3 regions of the Mesorhizobium calcicola genome follow, and region 1 is predicted to be linked to each of the others. Evidence: predicted binding sites of a transcription regulator. Region 1 holds the regulator's gene; each other region holds the start of a gene.
What was found. The regulator LexA, encoded in region 1, represses DNA repair genes until DNA is damaged. The targets are predictions, from matches to a motif close to TGTTCNNNNTGTGTTCNG.
Positions count from the first base shown of each region.

Region 2: the regulator LexA is predicted to act here: its motif matches at 1,346-1,363, upstream of ACFSQT_RS12105 (ImuA family protein).
Region 3: the regulator LexA is predicted to act here: its motif matches at 1,804-1,821, upstream of recA (recombinase RecA).

Region 1 covers NZ_JBHUGY010000066.1:17,333-20,609, reverse strand. Annotated here, with positions in the region: gene ACFSQT_RS34135 (GntR family transcriptional regulator) at 1-717, shown strand, start outside; gene ACFSQT_RS34130 (hypothetical protein) at 891-1,079, opposite strand; gene lexA (transcriptional repressor LexA) at 1,091-1,828, shown strand; gene ACFSQT_RS34120 (ComEC/Rec2 family competence protein) at 1,822-3,277, opposite strand, start outside.
Region 2 covers NZ_JBHUGY010000020.1:1,276-4,552, forward strand. Annotated here, with positions in the region: gene ACFSQT_RS12100 (hypothetical protein) at 1-1,183, opposite strand, end outside; gene ACFSQT_RS12105 (ImuA family protein) at 1,387-2,412, shown strand; gene ACFSQT_RS12110 (DUF6504 family protein) at 2,354-3,277, shown strand, end outside.
Region 3 covers NZ_JBHUGY010000080.1:34,782-38,058, reverse strand. Annotated here, with positions in the region: gene ACFSQT_RS38635 (pseudouridine-5'-phosphate glycosidase) at 1-538, opposite strand, end outside; gene ACFSQT_RS38630 (carbohydrate kinase family protein) at 616-1,560, opposite strand; gene recA (recombinase RecA) at 1,945-3,042, shown strand.

The DNA of each region.
Region 1 (3,277 bases):
TTCTCGAAGACGGAAGCAGCTTACAGGCTGCTGCGTCGCGATATCCTCACCACCCGTCTGAAGCCCGGCGCGCCGCTCAAGCTGAGCGCGTTGCGCAACAGCTACGGCATTGGCTGGACACCATTGCGCGAAGCGCTGTCGCGGTTGGAGGCCGAACGCCTGGTGACCGCCATCAGCAATCGCGGCTTTGCCGTCGCTCCGGTCTCGCGCACCGAACTTGAAGACCTGTCGCGCGCGAGGGCGGTGGTTGAGCTGCCGCTGCTCCAGGAATCGATCGAGAAGGGCGGCCGTGCATGGGAGGATGCCGTCGTCGCTGCCCATTACCGGCTGTCGCGCTGCAAGACCGCAGTCGACGACCCGTCCGATGAAGTGGTCGACGAATGGGATGAAAAGCACGAGGCTTTCCACGCGGCACTGCTCAGCGCGGCAACGTCCGCCTGGCTGCTGACCTTCCATTCTACGATCGCCGATCAGTTGCGTCGCCATCACCGCTTCCTGGGCCTGGCGCCAACATTGCGGGCGGTTGCCGGCCTGCAGCATGGCTATGAAGAGGCCGTGGCGGCATTGCGCAGGGCCGTCGCGATCGAACACCACACGGCGCTCATGGAGGCGGCGCTGGATCGCAACGTCGAGCGTGCGAAAACCCTGATGACCGCCCACATCGGCTATACGCTGCATGTCTATGTCCACGCCGGCGATGGCACAAACGAGCGCTGACTGCCGGCGATGAACAAGGGCAAGAAATTTGCGATTTCTCCGGCAAAGAAAGTTGGCATTTTGGCTTCGTTTCGTTCACGGCAAACAAACGGCCAGAAAGGTGTAGTGCCGGCCGATCGAGGTCTACCGGCAGGTGATACCAAGCCTCGGTGCAGGGGGTCGGCCACAGGCCATTAACCAAACAATTTCAATGCAGGCAGCTGCGCCACGGTTGCAGTCGGTGGTCTATCGCGGCCCGCTCCCAGGCGCCAAATAATTTCAGCCGCCTTAACAGATTCATTAAACTTTAAACGGTTGCGGAACACAACTGGAACAGATAGTGTTTGTTCTGGGTTTGTTTTTTCGATTCTGGTTTCAGACAATGGGGGTCGCCATGCTGACGCGCAAGCAACACGAACTGCTGATGTTCATCCATGAACGGCTCAAGGAAAGCGGCATTCCGCCGTCCTTCGACGAAATGAAGGAAGCACTCGACCTCGCCTCCAAATCCGGAATCCATAGGCTGATCACGGCGCTGGAGGAGCGCGGCTTCATTCGCCGGCTCCCCAACCGGGCACGCGCGCTGGAAGTGCTGCGGCTGCCCGACTCGATCGCGCCCGGCCTCAACGCGGCTAAAAAGTTTTCACCAAGCGTCATCCAAGGCAGTCTTGGGCAAGGCGGCGTTGGCCGGCAAATCAAGCCGGCGCTTTCGCGGACGCCTTCGGCTGGCAATGACGACGATGTGGTCTCCGCCGTGTCGATCCCGGTCATGGGCCGCATCGCCGCCGGTGTGCCGATCGATGCCATCCAGCACCAGACGCATTCGATCTCGGTGCCGCCGGACATGATTATGGGCGGCGAGCACTACGCCCTGGAGGTCAAGGGCGATTCGATGATCGAGGCCGGCATCTTCGACGGCGATACCGTCATCATCCGCAACGCCGATACGGCCAGCCCCGGCGAGATCATCGTGGCGCTGGTGGATGAAGAGGAAGCGACGCTGAAGCGGTTCCGCCGCAAGGGCGCCTCGATTGCTCTCGAAGCTGCTAACCCAGCCTATGAAACCCGCATTTTCGGACCGGACAGGGTCAAGGTGCAGGGCAAGCTCGTCGGACTGATCAGGCGCTACTGAGCAGGGCTTGCATCCGGCTTTTCGGGTTTGCGGTAGGGCGGCAGCCCCCTCGCCTCGCGCGAAAACTTGCGCTGCGTGTGCCAGGGCCGGTATGGGCTGTCCACAGCGAAGCTGATCGTCGCCGGCGTGGTCGCCGACTGTCGATCGAAGAAGACGGCCGCACTGCCTTTGCGAGCCAGTTGTCGTTTGGTGATGACGAGCACCAGCGGGTTGTGACAGGGGTCATAGGCCGTGGCGTCATTGATGACGATCAGATCGGCAAAGCCGCAGGCTTTCCAGGCATCGTTTCGGTCTTCGACATGCGCGATGATCGCACCGGACGGATGCTTGGCGAGACAAACGCCGGATGTGCAGTAGAAAGGCGCTCCCGGCGGCATTCCGGCGGCATCCGCTATATCGAATTGCCCGTCTCCGTTGCTGAACACCTCCGGCATGACGATGGTTTCGGATGTCAGCGCACGTTTCCAGTTGTCGACTGTGAATTCGTTCGGACGTGCGCGGCTGACCGCGAGTTCGCCGCCCCCGATCGGCAACGCAACCAGCCTGGCGTCCTCCGAGATCAGCACGTCCGGTGTTCGCACATCCGAGACGGTCAGCAGGCCGGCAAGCGCGAATGGAAGGGCTGCGAGCCGCAGCCATGTCGTCGCCATCGTCGCAATGACCAAGGCAATCGCCACAAGCAGGACGGACTGCTGCGAAATCAACCCGACCGCATCGACCGGCGAGCGCTCGGAAATCCATCCGGACATGGCGATCATCGCCGTCAGGCCTTTGCCCATCACGTAGAGAAAGGGGCCATCGGCGCCGAATGGCATCGCCAGCGCGCTGAGGACGGCGAAAGGCATGACAACCAGCGACACGATCGGCATGATGGCCAGATTGGCGAACAGGCTGAGCGGCGACACCCGTTGAAAATGCCAGATGGCAAACAGCGCCGTGGCGCTGCCGGCGATGATCGACGTCATGGCAAGGCCGCCAGCCGCCAGCAGGAATTTTCGCGCGAGAAAGCCGGGCAGCGATCGCCGTAGCGGCGGCGGTCTCGTTTTTCCCGCACGATGATCCGACCAGCCGGCATAGGCGCCGACCAGCGCCGCGGTCGCCGCGAACGACATCTGGAAGCTCGGGCCGACCACCTCATGCGGCGACACCATAATGACGGCGATCGCCGAGATCGCCAGATTGCGCATGGTCAGCGCCGCCCGATCGAACAGCACGGCAATCAGCATCACCGCCAGCATGATGAAGCTGCGCTCGGCGGCAACGACGACGCCAGAGATGATGAGGTAGGCGGCGATCGAGAAAAGTGCCGCGGCGGCAGCATATTTCTTGACCGGACGGCGCGCGGAAAAGTCCGGAAACAGGGCGAAGGCGCCACGCAGCAAGCCCATGATTGTGCCGGCGACCAGCGCCATGTGCAGTCCGGAAATGGAGATGATGTGGTAAATGCCG
Region 2 (3,277 bases), on a different contig from region 1:
CGGGCACACCAATCTTTACCAGAGAGGCCACTACCTCGGCCAGCTTTTTGTCGAGGCTCTTCCAATGTTTTTTCCCACTCTTGGCGTCTGTGTGTTGGAGAGAGCCGCCGTTCGTTTCGATGAAATGATCGACTGACAGTTCAAGGAACACACGCATAAGCACAGCAATGGCGTTCCGCGCATCTGCTAGTTTGAGCGTTCGAAGTTCCTCGTAAATCTCGCTGACGCGATTATCGGTCACGTTCAACGAACAGCTTTTTGGCACGACGTTGGGGCGTTCCGTTGGCAGCTTCGATCGGCGCGCGGCTGGCTTCGCCGTCTTCACCGCAAATTCGGACTTCTGAAGCCCTTCAACCGAACGCTCCGAGACTTTCTTGGAGGTGTCGGCGCGGTCAGACTTATCAAAGCCTTGCACGTATTTGACGATATCCGCGCTCTTGTTGAAGGTGCGCGAATTGACAGCCTTAGCTGCTATGTCCCGAACTACCTTTCTCAGCGGCTTGATCAACTCAGACGCCGCGAGGGTCGTGCGAAGCTCGCCATCTTTGACGCTTAAACCGAGATGCCCTAAGGCGGTCTTGTCCTCGACCACGCGCCTCAGGGTCGTGAGGTTGAATTTGGAGCGGATTGCTTCGGTCTCATCTTCAGTGAAGCCGCCGTGCTCTAGAACCATGTCAAGCGCCTGTATGGCTGGCTCTTTGTCGCGGTATCTGGCCGCAACGATAGGCTTCCATGCCACCACGCCGCGCCCTTCATCTTCGCCGTTGTGGCGAAGTTGAATCCAGTAGCGGCCTTCTTCCCGTGAAGCTGTTTCGTGGGCAATGAACGGCTCAACCTTGCTTTTATCAAAGACAGAAGCAAGGCGCTCTATTGCCTTCTGCATAGCCGCAGGAATGACCAGCCCAGTCATTGCGGCGGGGTTCGCTAGGAGCTTGAGCGCTGCGACCCTGCGATTTCCTTCTAACGCAATATAGCGCTTCGGCTTTTCGGTCACCTCAAGGACCATCATCTTTTCGATGGGACTAAGGCCATGCTCGACAATGCTTTCGGCCAATCGGACCAATTTTGTTTTTTGGTCTCTAACTACCTTTTGCAGCGCTTCTTGCTGCCCGGCTGCATGTGTAATTCGAGGATTATCGGTATCGAGCACAAGATGCTCGATCCGCAATGAAACGTCTGGCATTTTTCTGTCCCCCCATAAGTGGAGAGACGATACGAACCTCGGCCGATCACGTAAAGAGAGCCGCCAAATTTACTTTGGGCCGACATTCCGTTGTCACGTATATAATTGCGAATAAATTCCCCATGACTCCGCTTGACTCTTCGGCCCCCCTCTGGAATCTATAGGAACATAACAGGAACAATTGTGAGTGGAAGCTGACCGTCATGGCGATGACCGCCGTGGCGCAGGAGACTGTTTTTGCCCTGCGCCGCCAGATCGCGAAGATCGAGGGAACGCTGCCCGAGCGCCTGCAGGCGCCGGTCGCCGCGACCCCTGATGCCGGCGTCAGCACCGATCTCACCGCCAATACCGATGTGACAATTGTCCGGCGCGGCGTTGCCGCGGCATTGCCGGATGCGTTCCTGCCCACGGGTGTCGAACGCCTCGATGCCGCCCTGAGCGGCGGCCTGCCGAAGGCCGCCTTGAGCGAAATCCATGGCATTGAGACCCGCGATGCCGGGGCCGTCGCCGGCTTCGCCCTGTCGCTGACAAGCCTGATCCTCAAGCAGGCGCAAGGGCTGCCGGTGCTGTGGATCGGCACATCGGAGATTTTCCGCGAGGCCGGCTTTCCCTATGCCAGGGGGCTTCATGCCTCGTTCGGCATCGAACCCGGGCAATTGCTGTTTTCCGAGGCGCCAAGGCTTGTCGACGCGCTGTGGGTCGCCGAGGAGGCCGCCCGGATGACGGCCCTCGCGGCCGTCATCCTCGAGATCCGTGGCAACCCGCAGCGGCTCGACCTGACCGCGACGCGCCGGCTGCATGCCCGCGCACAGAGTGCCGGCCGGCCTCTGTTCCTGCTGCGGCAGGCCGCCGGGCCCGAACCGACGGCGGCGCCGGTTCGTCTCATTGTCGCGCCGGCGCCGGCGGTGTCCCGCGACACCATCGCCGGACCGCTCGCCGGCTCGATCGGCCGCCCGGCCTTCACCATCACCATCGGCAAGAGCCGCACGGCCCTGCCCGGACAATTCACACTGGAGTGGAACCCCGATGAACGCGCATTCGACGAAAGATGGGGCGAGGAAAGAGCAAAGGATCCTGTCGCTGTGGTTTCCCTATCTGGCAGTGGAAAGGATCCTGCGGCAGCGTCTGGGGCGGTCCTGGCGTTCCCGGCCGTCGGATCACCTGCCGCTGGTGATCAGCCATCGCAAAGGGAACGCGCAGCGCATCTCGGCCCTCGACGAGCGGGCTGAGGCGCTGCACCTGAAGCGCGACATGGGCATCGCCGATGCGCGCGCCATGCATCCGTCGATCGACATCGTCGAGGCCGATCCAGAGGCCGACCGCCGCCTGCTCGAAGGCCTTGCCGACTGGTGCGACCGCTACACGCCGCTGGTGGCGCTGGACGCAACGGACGGCCTGTTTCTCGACGTCACCGGCTGCACCCATCTTTTCGGCGGCGAGCGCGCCATGCTGGATGATATCCTGTCGCGCTTCTTCCATCAGGGTTTCGATGTCCGCGCCGGGCTTGCCGCGACGCCGGGCGCGGCCTGGGCGGCGGCACGCTTTGCCGGCGACCGCATCGTCGCTGGCGGCGAGGAAGAGGCGCTGCTGGCGCCCCTGCCGCTGGCAGCACTTCGCATCGAACCGGCGACCCGCGCCAGCCTGGAAAGCGTCGGCCTGCGCACGGCGGGCGCCGTCATGGCGGCGCCGCGCGCGCCGCTCGCCCGCCGCTTCGGCGCCACCTTGCTGCTGCGCCTCGACCAGGCGCTTGGCCGTCTCGACGAGGCGGTCTCGCCGCGCCTTCCCGTCGCGCCGCTTTCGGTCGAACGCCATCTCGCCGAGCCCGTCACCCTGATCGAGGACATCGAACGGCTGGTCGGCATGCTGGCGACGGCATTGAAGACCGATCTCGAGCGCCGCGGCGAGGGCGCCAGGACGCTGGCGCTGCTTTTGTTTCGCGTCGACGGCGCCGTCAGCCGCATCGCCCTCGGCACCTCGCGGCCGATGCGCGAACCCATGCTGATCCAGCGCTTGTTCCACGAACGACTGGCCGCGCTCGAGCAGGATATCGATGCCGGTTATGGCTTCGATCTGGTGCGGCTCTCGGTGCTGTCG
Region 3 (3,277 bases), on a different contig from region 1:
CGCGCGTTTCCAGCACTTCCAGCGTCTTTTCGATGTCGAGGATGGCCTTGGCGCCGGCTGACACGACAATGACCGGCGTACGCGCCAACTCGTCGAGATCGGCGGAAATGTCGAAACTCTTTTCCGCACCCTTGTGCACGCCGCCGATGCCACCGGTGGCGAACACTTTTATGCCGACCATATGCGCCGCGATCATGGTGGCGGCGACGGTGGTGCCGCCGGTGCGACCTTGCGCGACGGCAAAGCCGAGGTCGGCGCGCGACAGCTTCATGGCATCACCGGTCATCGCCAGCGATTCGCGCTCGCCGTCCGACAGGCCGATCTTGATGCGGCCGCCAACCACGGCGATCGTCGCCGGCACCGCGCCGCCATCGCTGATGATCTTTTCGACATCCGCCGCCATGGCGCCATTGTCGGGGTAGGGCATGCCATGGGTGATGATGGTGCTCTCCAGCGCCACCACCGGTCGGCCCGCGGCCAGGCCCTGTGCCACAGGCGTGTGGATGTCGATGAAGGGGCGGGCGGTCTCTGGGGTCATTTGCGTCTCCAACCCGGAGCAAGGCGCATCCACTTGGACGCGCGAAAAACACTCCGGCACTTATGAATTTGCCGGTCTCATGCCACTTCCTGCGCATCGGGCACAAGAGCCAGCGCTTCAGCGAAGCCCGCCGCGGTGAAATCGGGGACGGCGTCGGCGCTTTCGATGGCCAGCGTCGCCGCGGCGATGCCTTCGCGCAAGGCCGCGCGCAAGGGCATGCCACGCAGCAAGGCAGCGACCGTTGCGCCTGCCAGCGCATCGCCGGCGCCGGTGACATCGGCGATCCTTCTTGGCGTCGGCGGCAGGATCGAGAATGCGCCGGCTTCATCGAAGCCCAGCATGGCAGCGCCGCCCGCCGTCACCACCGCGCTCCCGAGGCCGGCGCGTTTCAGCCCGTCGACGATGTCGTGTTGAGAAGCAGCACCGTCCAGGCCGGCCAGTGCGACCGCCTCGCGGCGGTTCATGAAGACGACAGCCAGATTGCCGAGCACGGGCCTCAGGCGCACGATCTTGGCCGGCGAAATGGCAATGGCGAAGACGGGCTTGCCGGCGGCGAGTGCGACAAGCCGCTCCAGTGCCGCCGTCGGCAGGTTGGCGTCGCAGAAGACGGCATCGGCGGCAGCGACAACCTCCCGCACCTTGGAGCGCCTGACCTGCTTCGGGAATGCCAGGTCATAGAGCGCCATGTCGGCAAAGCCGACGATCAGTTCGCCCTCCCGGTCGATCAGGGCTGTATAGCTCGGCGTCGTGCGATCGAGGAACACGGCGGACAGGTCGGCAATGCCTGCGGCGGCGATGGCTCGTGAAACGGTATCGGCAGCGGCATCGCCGCCGCGCACCGACAGCAGCGATGCGCAGACGCCGCGACGAACCGCACTGCGCAAGGCGTTGAAGACGCCGCCGCCGACATCCTCGCGCATCGTGCCGGGATTGGACGCGGCCGGTACATAGGGACCGGCCACCTGACCACGTCGGTCGATATGGGCGCCACCTATGGCTAGAATTCTTGCGGATTTCAGCATGCCGGCGATATGACCTTTGTTATTCCAGACGCACAAGCGCCAATGCGTGTCACCCAAGAGCGGCCCCGGTTATGGGCGAACGACACGCTTGAAAACAAGGACCTGAAGCGCGGCGCCCGGTTCCGTTCAAACGCAATACGCTTTAGGCTGGGTGGCCGAGTTTTGCACGCAAGGCAGCGATTCGGCAGATCGAAACGAACACGCCGCCTGGCCCAATGCGGGGTGCATTCCTGATCGAATCCCTGGCACAAAAAAAGAACAAATCCGGATATTGATTGCTTATCAAAGAGTTGATCCCTCTTGCAAAACGAGAACAAAAAAGGTACAAATAGGCAGGGATTACGGATTGTCCGGCCTTCATTGACGACCAAGGGGTGATGTATCATGGCTCAGAATTCTTTGCGGCTGGTAGAGGACAAAGCGGTGGACAAATCAAAGGCTCTGGATGCGGCGCTGTCGCAAATCGAGCGGGCTTTCGGCAAGGGCTCGATCATGCGGCTCGGCGCGAACGAGCAGGTCGTCGAGATCGAAACCGTGCCGACCGGTTCGCTTGGCCTTGACATCGCGCTTGGCGTCGGTGGCCTGCCGCGCGGCCGCATCATCGAGATCTACGGGCCGGAAAGCTCGGGCAAGACGACGCTTGCCTTGCACACCGTCGCGGAAGCCCAGAAGAAGGGCGGCATCTGCGCCTTCGTCGATGCCGAGCACGCGCTCGACCCGGTCTATGCCCGCAAGCTTGGCGTCGATCTGGAAAACCTTCTGATCTCGCAGCCCGACACCGGTGAGCAGGCGCTGGAAATCTGCGACACGCTGGTGCGCTCCGGTGCCATCGACGTGCTGGTGGTCGATTCGGTCGCGGCGCTGACGCCACGCGCCGAAATCGAAGGCGAGATGGGCGATTCGCTGCCCGGCCTGCAGGCCCGCCTGATGAGCCAGGCGCTGCGCAAGCTGACCGCGTCGATCTCGCGTTCCAACACCATGGTCATCTTCATCAACCAGATCCGCATGAAGATCGGCGTCATGTTCGGTTCGCCCGAGACCACGACCGGCGGCAATGCGCTGAAATTCTACGCGTCGGTCCGTCTCGACATCCGCCGCATCGGCTCGGTCAAGGACCGCGACGAGGTCGTCGGCAACCAGACCCGCGTCAAGGTGGTCAAGAACAAGCTGGCGCCGCCCTTCAAGGTGGTCGAGTTCGACATCATGTACGGTGAGGGCGTGTCCAAGACCGGCGAACTGGTCGATCTCGGCGTCAAGGCCGGCGTGGTTGAGAAGTCGGGCGCCTGGTTCTCCTACAATTCGCAGCGTCTCGGCCAGGGCCGCGAGAATGCCAAACTGTTCCTGCGCGACAATCCCGACACGGCGCGCGAGATCGAACTGGCGCTCAGGCAGAATGCCGGGCTGATCGCCGAGAAATTCCTCGAGAATGGCGGCTCCGAGAGCGGCGACGACGGTTTCGAGGAGGAATCCGGCGCGATGTAACAGTTTCGTGCGCAAGATGCCGGCCGGAGTTCGGCCATAATCTTGTTCCATTATCTCAAGCTTATGTAATTGAGTTCTGTGTTTTCGCGTTCCGAACCGCCGGCCTTCGAGCCGGCGGTTTGCGTTTTGGCGCCAACTCGGCCGGTTCGAACCGTCGGCAAAGGCCGTGAATTGGACCAATTCCGTGTTTCTGGACAGGGTGAAGCGCGGCGGCTAAAAGGCCAAGTCTATCTTC